Aquibium microcysteis: one gene and its partner. The protein of the gene in region 1 interacts with the protein of each later gene in a pairwise test. Links are inferred from orthologs where the notes say so. Each region holds a gene or a part of one and is shown in the gene's direction. Other genes may lie near its edges.

Region 1 (4,760 bases):
CACCCTGCAGGAAGAGCATGTCCCCGGTGCCCGTGCGGCCTTTCGCCCGGGCCAAAATTCCGACATACATGAACCCTATCGGGCCGGTTCGGCCGGCGGATGAGACAGGAGAGCGGATGCGCAGGACGACTGGACGGCTCGTGGCTGCGCTTGCCATCATGGGCCTCGGCGGCTGCACGACGATGTCGATCACCGGCTCGGAGGCGACGCGGCCCGCGACGGCCGATTCGATCATCGCGGCAATGAAGGGCGGGCTGATCGGGGGTCCTCTCGGCGCCAGCCTCAGCTCCCGCGACCGCCGCAGGGCGCTCGAAGCCGAGTATCGCGCGCTCGAATACACCGCGCCGGGAACGCCGGTGGCCTGGCGCAGCGAGGACGGGCGCATCAGCGGTCGCGTCGTCGCCGCCCAGCCCTATCGCGTCGGTTCGCAGGACTGCCGCCAGTACAGCCATTCCGTCGGGGCGGGCGCGGAGGAGAACGACGCGCGCGGTACCGCCTGCCGCAGTCCGAACGGCAGCTGGACACCGCTCACCTGACGTCGCGGATGCCGCGTGAGGCATCCGGAGCGGAATTTCCATGCGGGCGCCGCCAAATAGCCGCATGGGGAGACGATTGGAATGCGGTCCAACCCCCGCTATGTGAGACCGCATGGTGTTCTGGATCGTCCTCGGGCTGCTCACGGTCATCGCGAGCCTCGCCATCATCCTTCCGCTCGCCGGCTCGCGCCGCGAGGTGGCGGGCGCGCGCGAGCATGACCTCGAAGTCTATCGCGACCAGCTGGCCGAAATCGAGCGCGACGCCGAACGCGGGCTGATCGGCGTGGACGAGGCGGCCCAGGCGCGCGCCGAGATCGGCCGCCGTATCCTGAAGCTCGACGCGTCTGGCGAGGGCGAGGGGCATACGGCGCGCGCGAACACGCTGGTGCGCGGGCTCGCGATGGCGGCGGTCGTCGCGGTACCGGTGACGAGCTGGGGCCTCTACTCCGCGATCGGATCGCCGGATATGGCCGGCCAGCCGCTCGCCGAAAGGCTCGCCAAGGATCCCGCGTCGTCCACGATCGACGAACTCGTCGCCCGTGCCGAAGCCCATCTGCGCGCGAATCCCGAGGATGGCCGCGGCTGGGACGTGGTGGCGCCGATCTATCTCAGGCTCGAGCGGGCGGGCGAAGCGGCGACCGCCTTCCGAAACGCGATCCGGCTGCAGGGCGACAGCGCGCAGCGCTGGACGGGCCTCGGCGAAGCGTTGATGGCGGGTGCCGGCGGCGTGGTCACGGCCGATGCGGCCGCGGCCTTCGAACGGGCGGCCGTGCTCGATCCCGCCGACCCGCGGCCGCGGTTCTTCCTTGCGACGGCAAAGGCCCAGGAGGGTGACCTCGCCGGGGCGGCCGACGACCTCGGCGCGCTCCTGTCGACGCTCGAGGCGGACTCGCCCTGGCGGCCGGTCGTGGAACAGACGCTGGCGCAGGCCACCGCAGAGGCGCAGCGCCGCGCAGCGGCGGCCCCCGGTCCGTCGAGCGAGGACGTGGAGGCGGCCGCGGCACTTTCCGATGCGGAGCGTGCGGACATGATCCAGGTCATGGTCGAGCGGCTCGACGAGCGGCTAAGGCAGAACCCGCAGGACGCCGAAGGGTGGCAGCGCCTCGTCCGTTCCTACCTCGTGCTCGACCGCAGGACGGATGCACGCGATGCACTGGCCCGCGGCGTCACGGCGCTCGGCGCCGACACGCAACAGGCCCGCGACCTGACGGCCTTCGCCGCCGGGCTCGGGCTCGGGGATGAGCAACAATGATGAAACGAAAGCGAAAACGCCTGACCATCATCGCCGGCGGGCTGACCTTCCTCGGTGCGGCTGCCGGCCTGACCTTCTATGCCCTGGGCGAGAAGTCGTCCTATTTCTACATGCCTGCGGACCTCGCTGGAGCCAGCATCGCGCCCGGCCAACGCATCCGGCTCGGCGGGCTGGTCGAGGAGGGTTCGGTCGAGCGCGGCGGCGGCACCCGCGTCGCCTTCGGCGTCGAGGATGGCGCCGGCAAGGTCAAGGTGGTGTATGACGGTATCCTGCCGGATCTGTTCCGCGAGGGGCAGGGCGTGGTGACGGAAGGCGCGCTCGGTACCGACGGCGTCTTCGTCGCCGACAGCGTGCTGGCCAAGCACGACGAGACCTACATGCCGAAGGAAGTGGCCGACAGCCTCAAGGCGCAGGGCGTCTGGCAGCCGGAATAGCGCGGAAGGGGAGGACTGCGGACCATGGTCGAGACCGGACATTTCGCGCTCGTGCTGGCCTTCGTGCTGTCGCTGGTGCAGTTCGTGCTGCCGCTGATCGGCGCGCGGACCGGCGACGCCCGGCTGATGGCGACGGCGGGGCCGGTGGCGGTGACCGGCTTCGCGATGACGGCGATCTCGTTCGCCGCTCTGACGATCGCCTACATCCTGTCCGACTTCTCGGTCCTGAACGTGGTCCAGAACTCGCACTCGCAGAAGCCGATGCTCTACAAGATCACCGGCACCTGGGGCAACCACGAGGGCTCGATGCTGCTGTGGGTGCTGATCCTGACCTTCTTCGGAGCGCTGGTGGCGTCCTTCGGGCGCAACCTGCCGGCGACGCTGCGCGCCAACGTGCTGGCGATCCAGGGTCTCATCGGCGCCGCCTTCTTCCTGTTCATCATCGCCACGTCGAACCCGTTCATCCGGGTGGACCCGGCACCGGTCGAGGGGCAGGACCTCAATCCGATCCTGCAGGACGTGGGCCTGGCGATCCATCCGCCGCTTCTCTACCTGGGCTATGTCGGCTTCTCTGTCTGCTTTTCCTTCGCCATCGCGGCACTGATCGAGGGCCGGATCGACGCGGCCTGGGCGCGCTGGGTGCGGCCATGGACGCTGGCCGCCTGGATCTTCCTGACCGGCGGCATCGCCATGGGTTCATACTGGGCCTATTACGAACTCGGCTGGGGCGGCTTCTGGTTCTGGGATCCGGTCGAGAACGCCTCCTTCATGCCATGGCTCGCCGGGACCGCGCTGCTGCATTCGGCGATCGTGATGGAACGGCGCTCGGCGCTGAAGATCTGGACGCTGCTGCTCGCCATCATGGCCTTCTCGCTGTCGCTGCTCGGCACCTTCCTGGTGCGCTCGGGTGTGCTGACCTCCGTCCATGCCTTCGCGACCGACCCCGCCCGCGGCGTCTTCATCCTGATGATCCTCGTCTTCTTCATCGGCGGAGCGCTGATGCTGTTCGCATGGCGGGCGCAGACGCTGACGCCCGGCGGCATCTTCGCGCCGATCTCGCGCGAGGGTTCGCTGGTGCTCAACAACCTGTTCCTGTCGACGGCGGTGACGACGGTGCTGGTCGGCACGCTCTATCCGCTGGTGCTGGAATCGATCACCGGCGAGAAGATTTCCGTCGGCGAGCCCTTCTTCAACCTGACCTTCGGTCCGCTGATGGTGCCGCTGCTGCTGGCCGTCCCCTTCGGCCCGCTGCTCGCCTGGAAGCGCGCCGATCTGTGGGCCGCTTCGCAGCGTCTGTTCTTCGCCTTCGGCGGTGCGGTGCTGGTCATGCTGGTGACATACGCCTTCGTCGACCGGGCGTCGGTGCTGGCGGCCTTCGGCATCGGGCTCGGCACCTGGCTGGTTCTCGGTGCCCTGACCGATCTCGCCGCAAAGTCCGGCATCGGCAGCGTTCCGCCTCGCGTCGCCTTCCGCCGTTTCACGGGACTGCCCCGTTCGGCGCATGGCACCGCGCTCGCCCATCTCGGCGTTGGGCTGACGACGCTCGGCGTCGTGGCCGTCATGTCGCTGCAGACCGAGCACATCCTGACCATGAAGCCGGGCGAGAGCGTCAGGGTTGCCGGATACGATCTGCGCTTCGAGGGGCTGCAGCCCTATCGCGGCCCGAACTACACCGAGGATCAGGGTCGCTTCCTGCTGCTCGATTCCGACGGCCGGACGCTGACGGAGATCGTCTCGTCGAAGCGCATCTATCCGGCGCGGCAGATGCCGACGACCGAAGCCGGCATCGCCACCCGAGGCGTCAGCCAGGTCTATGTGGCGCTGGGCGACGCCGTCGACGACGGCGGCATCGTCGTGCGCATCTGGTGGAAACCCCTGGTGACGCTGATCTGGCTCGGCTGCGTGGTGATGATGGTGGGCGGCACGCTCTCGCTGCTCGACCGGCGTCTGCGCGTCGGGGCGCCGGCGAAGCGCCGGAAGCGGCTCGCCGCGGCGGAGACCGCGGCATGACGGGCCTTCTGCGCCCGCTGCTGGCGGCCTTGCTCGTGGCCCTGGCGGTCGCCATGTCGGCCGGGGCGGCCCGCGCGGTGCTGCCAGACGAGGTGCTCGACGATCCGGCGCTGGAGGCGCGGGCGCGCGAACTCTCGACGCATCTGCGCTGCCTCGTCTGCCAGAACCAGTCGATCGACGATTCGAACGCCGAACTGGCGCGCGACCTGCGCGTCCTGGTGCGCGAGCGGCTGGTGGCGGGAGACAGCGACGACGAGGTGATCGATTTCGTCGTCGCGCGCTACGGCGAATTCGTGCTGCTGAAGCCGCGCATGAACCTGCGCAATCTCGCGCTGTGGGCGACGCCCGTGGTGGTGATCGGCGCCGGCGCCGTCTTCCTGGTGACGCGCCGTCGGCGCAGAGCGGGACCCGGCGACCGGCTGTCGGCCGACGAGGAGGCGCGTCTCGGCAAGATTCTGGAAGAGACCGACAGAGCCGGCTGATAGGCTTGGCCTCCGGATCGAACGGGAGGACGCCCCATGCAGCCGA
Region 2 (4,520 bases), 1.8 Mb from region 1 along the record:
GACCGGCCAGAAGCGCCGCATCGCCATCGCGAAACTGCTGGTCTCCTACCGCCCGGTCTGGATGCTCGACGAGCCGACCGCGGGGCTCGACCGCGCCTCGGAGGCGCAGTTCGCGAAGCTGATGGCCGCGCATCTGGAGGACGGCGGCATGATCCTCGCCGCGACGCACCTGCCGCTCGGGCTGGAATGGGCGCAGGAACTGCGGATGGGTCAGTGATGGAACAACGATCAGCGATGCGTTCTGTTGCGCCCCCCTCTGTCATGCCGGACATCTCCCCCACGAGGGGGGAGATCGGCCGTCATGAGCGCTTTCGCCAATCACCAGCGTTGCAGGGGAGGCGTGGCGGGAGAGGCCAGGTGATCTCCCCCCTCGTGGGGGAGATGGCCGGCAGGCCAGAGGGGGGCGCCGCAGAGCGTCTTCGCTTCAGGCTCATGAGCGACGACCGATGCTAGCCCTCTACCTCCGCGACGTGCGCCTCGGCATCCGCGCCGGCGGCGGGGCGCTGGTCGGCATCCTGTTCTTCCTCGCCGTGGTGGCCGTCATCCCCTTCGGCGTCGGGCCGGACCTCAACCTGCTCGCCCGCATCGGGCCGGCGATCCTGTGGATCGGGGCGCTTCTGGCGAGCCTGCTCGGGCTCGACCGGCTGTTCCAGGCCGACCGCGACGACGGCTCGCTCGACCTGCTGATCATCGCCGGCGAGCGCCGCATGCTGGCGCTGGCGGTGTTCGTGAAGTGCCTGGCGCACTGGACGTCGAGCGTGCTGCCGCTGGTGATCGCGGCGCCGCTGCTCGGCCTGTTCATGAACATGGAGCCTCTGGGCATCGGCGCAGCGACGCTGACGCTGTTCTTCGGCACGCCGGCCATCGCCTTCATCGGCGCGGCGGGTGCGGCGGTCGCGGTCTCGCTGCCGCGCGGCGGGCTGCTGGTCTCGGTGCTCGTTCTGCCGCTGGTGATCCCGGTACTGATCTTCGGCGTCTCGGCGAGCTACGGTGCCGTCACCGAGCCCGACCCCTTCCTGCCGCCCTTCCTGCTGATGACGGCGATGACGCTGTTCTTCGCCGTGCTCGGCCCGGTGGCGGCGGCAGCGGCGCTGCGATGGTCGGCCGACTGATGCAAGCCGAAACCGACCTCGCGCGGCTGCTCGCGGCCATGTCGCCGCGGCTGGACGAGACCGTCTACGTCTTCGCCACGCTGCCCGCGGGCAGCCCGGAGCCGGCAGGGCTCGCTGCGCTGATGCGCTTTGCCGAGGACGAAGGCACGACGCTGGTGCTGCCGCGCGCGGAGGCCGGGCGGGCGGGCCTCGGCTTCACCTTCCCCTGCCGGCGGATCGTGCTCGAGGTCCATTCGTCGCTGGAGGCTGTCGGCTTCCTCGCCGCCATCCTGCCGCGGCTGGCCGCGGCGGGCATCGGCGTCAATCCGGTCTCGGCCTTTCACCACGACCATCTCTTCGTGCCGGAAGCGCGGGCGGCGGACGCGATGGCGATCCTGGAGGAAGTGGCGCGGTAGACCTGAGCGATTCCGTCGCAGGCCGGAAGCCGCCGCGATCACGCCGCTTTGATGGGCGTCAATTGCGGGAAGCGCTCGATCCCTCTATTGAAGACAGTCATGAGCCAGACCACGCTAGCCACCGCCCGCTGGACGGATCTCGCGAACCCGACGCGCTTCGTCGGCTTCGCGAATGCGGTCGTGCCCTGGCTGGCCGGGCTGACCGTCCTCGTCCTGGCGACCGGCATCTGGATGGCATTCGCCGCCCCGGAAGACTACCAGCAGGGCATCACCGTCCGCATCATGTACATCCACGTGCCCTTCGCCTGGCTCGCCATGATGTGCTATTCGATCATGTCCGCCTCGGCGATCGGCACGCTGGTCTGGCGCCATCCGCTGGCCGACGTCTCGCTCAAGGCCGCCGCCCCCATCGGCGCCATGTTCACCGCGCTCTGCCTGATCACCGGCTCGATCTGGGGCAAGCCGATGTGGGGCACCTGGTGGGTGTGGGACGCGCGGCTGACCTCGGTCTTCGTGCTGTTCCTGATGTATCTCGGCCTGATCGCGCTGACGCGCGCGCTGGACGACCCCGGCCGCTCGGCCCGCGCGGCCGCGATCGTCACGCTCGTCGGCTTCGTCAACATCCCGATCATCAAGTTCTCGGTCGACTGGTGGAACACGCTGCACCAGCCGGCCTCGGTGATCCGCCTCGACGGTCCGACCATCCACCCCTCGATGCTGTGGCCGCTGCTCGTCTGCGCGCTCGGCTTCTCGCTGCTCTTCTTCACCCTGCACCTGATGGCGATGCGCACCGAGATCTGGCGCCGCCGCGTCATCGCCATGCGCCGCGTGTCCGCACGCCGCGCCGACGCTGCGGCGGCCTGAGCCCGATGTCGCACGAACTCTTCGTCGCCGCCGCCTACGGCATCTCCGCGCTCGGCATTCTGGCCCTCGTCGCCTGGAACCTGATCGACCAGCGCGCCCGCAGGACCGAACTCGCCGACCTCGAGGCCCGCGGGGTGCGCCGCCGCTCCGACCGCGCCGGAACCGACAAGCGATGAACGTGGAAGACACCCGGCCCACACGGCCGCGGCGCTGGCTGGTCTTCGTGCCGCTCGCGCTGTTCCTCGCCCTGTCCGGGCTGTTCCTGGCGCAGCTTCTCTCCGGCCGCGACGTCTCGACCATCCCCTCCGCGCTGATCGGCCGGCCGGCGCCGCAGACCGACCTGCCGCCGCTCGACGGCACCGGCCTGCCCGGCCTCGCCAGCGCCGCCTTCGAGGGCCAGGTGACGCTGGTCAACGTCTGGGCCTCCTGGTGCGCGCCGTGCCGGCAGGAGCACCCGCTGCTCATGCAACTGGGTCAGGACGACCGCATCCGGATCGCCGGGCTGAACTACAAGGACAAGCCCGAGAACGCCCGCCGCTTCCTGGGCGAACTCGGCAATCCCTACGACGCCATCGGCACCGACGATGCCGGCCGCACCGCCATCAACTGGGGCGTCTATGGCGTGCCCGAGACCTTCCTCGTCGGCCGCGACGGCACCATCCTGTGGAAGCACGTCGGCCCCTTCACGCCGCAGAGCGTGACCGAGGAGCTGATGCCGCAGATCGAGAAGGCGCTGGCGGCGGGTTGACCGGCTTCCCCTCCCCCTTGCGGGGAGGGGCCAGGGGTGGGGGTGGAGACGCCACGCGCGTTGGCCCAGCCAAAGCTCCTCTCCGCCGCTTTCCCCCGATTGGCAACGTCGCGCCGCCGCCCTATCTTGCGCCTCCATGGTCTATCCCCTGTCCCCGATCTTCGCCCGTACCGTCCCCGATGGCGACACGCATGAGCGTGCCGTCTGCGAGACCTGCGGCTTCGTGAACTACGAGAACCCGAAGATCGTGGTCGGCTCCGTGGTGCGGCACGACGGCAGGATCCTGCTCTGCCGGCGCGCGATCGAGCCGCGGCACGGCTTCTGGACGGTGCCGGCCGGCTTCATGGAACTGCACGAGACGCCGGAGGACGGCGCCCGCCGCGAGGCCCGCGAGGAAGCCAACGCGGCGCTGGCGATCGACGGGCTGCTTGCCATCTACTCGGTGCCGCGGCTCTCCCAGGTGCAGCTGATCTACCGCGCCACGCTGGCCGAGCCGGTCTACGCGGCCGGCGAGGAGAGCCTGGAGGTGGCGCTGTTCTCCTGGGACGAGATCCCCTGGGGCGACCTCGCCTTCCCGACCGTGCACTGGATGCTGCGCCACGAGCGCATGGTGCAGGATGGCAGGGGCGTGGCGCCCTTCGCCAATCCGCCGGGCGAGAACGGCGACGCACGTCCCCGGTGAAGGAACCGACGCGCCGCGCGCGTCCTCACCACATCGACTTGGCGTAGGCCTCCGCAAGCGCTTCGTCGGCTTCCGCCGCCGTCGCCGCATAGGCGATCTGGTCCTTGAGGATCTCGCCCAGCGTCGGCATCTCCGAGCGCGCCGGCCAGGTCTCGGGCGCCCAGAGATTGGAGCGCATGAACGCCTTGGCGCAGTGCATGTAAACGGACTGGACGGTGACGACGATGACCGTCGTGGGGCGCTTGCCGTCGACGGCGAGGCGCTCGCGCAGGCCTTCGTCCGCCGTGATGCGGGCCCGGCCGTTGAGGCGCAGCGTCTCGTTCATGTTCGGGATCAGGAACAAGAGGCCGACCGCCGGTTCGGCGACGATGTTCTCCAGCGTGTCCAGCCGGTTGTTGCCCGGCCGGTCGGGGATCGCGATGGTGTGGTCGTCGAGCACGGCGACGAAGCCCGGCCTGTCGCCGCGCGGCGTGACGTCGGCGTTCCCGCGACCGTCCGATGATCCGATCAGCAGGAACGGGCTCCTGGCGATGAAAGCGCGGCAATGCCGGTCGAGAAGCGGAAGTTCCTTCCGGATCGGCCCATCGCCGGGTGCCTTGTAGAGGCGGCGCAGGTCTTCGCGGCTGGTGAGAAACTCCATGGGACTACCTCTTCCTGAACGTGTCGTCCGTCGAGTGGCGCATGATGAGCGGCATCTGGCTGAAAGTGAAGATCAGGGT

The links. The genes of interacting proteins can lie anywhere in the genome.
Region 2: the proteins of ccmE (region 1) and IAI54_RS18880 interact in binary tests that used the Escherichia coli proteins (3 or more experiments, as listed by UniProt). The link is inferred for Aquibium microcysteis from one-to-one orthologs.

What each region holds. Positions count from the first base shown.
Region 1 is NZ_CP061080.1:5,842,463-5,847,222, forward strand. The notes cover bases 538-3,504. They hold ccmE (cytochrome c maturation protein CcmE), read left to right. Parts: upstream 538-1,787; coding sequence 1,788-2,222; downstream 2,223-3,504. Other genes in these bases: ccmI (c-type cytochrome biogenesis protein CcmI), read left to right, coding at 649-1,788; IAI54_RS27560 (heme lyase CcmF/NrfE family subunit), read left to right, coding at 2,247-3,504. Also shown: IAI54_RS27545 (hypothetical protein), read left to right, coding at 117-536; more of IAI54_RS27560, read left to right, coding at 3,505-4,232; IAI54_RS27565 (cytochrome c-type biogenesis protein), read left to right, coding at 4,229-4,714; IAI54_RS27570 (bifunctional alpha/beta hydrolase/OsmC family protein), read left to right, coding at 4,751-4,760. UniProt on the Escherichia coli protein: Heme chaperone required for the biogenesis of c-type cytochromes. Transiently binds heme delivered by CcmC and transfers the heme to apo-cytochromes in a process facilitated by CcmF and CcmH.
Region 2 is NZ_CP061080.1:4,047,669-4,052,188, forward strand. The notes cover bases 762-3,488. They hold IAI54_RS18880 (heme ABC transporter permease), read left to right. Parts: upstream 762-1,606; coding sequence 1,607-2,371; downstream 2,372-3,488. Other genes in these bases: ccmB (heme exporter protein CcmB), read left to right, coding at 762-1,112; IAI54_RS18875 (ACT domain-containing protein), read left to right, coding at 1,112-1,507; ccmD (heme exporter protein CcmD), read left to right, coding at 2,377-2,547; IAI54_RS18890 (DsbE family thiol:disulfide interchange protein), read left to right, coding at 2,544-3,119; IAI54_RS18895 (NUDIX hydrolase), read left to right, coding at 3,256-3,488. In the rest of the region: heme ABC exporter ATP-binding protein CcmA, read left to right, coding at 1-217; more of ccmB, read left to right, coding at 447-761; more of IAI54_RS18895, read left to right, coding at 3,489-3,801; IAI54_RS18900 (pyridoxamine 5'-phosphate oxidase family protein), read right to left, coding at 3,827-4,441; IAI54_RS18905 (septation protein A), read right to left, coding at 4,446-4,520. UniProt on the Escherichia coli protein: Required for the export of heme to the periplasm for the biogenesis of c-type cytochromes.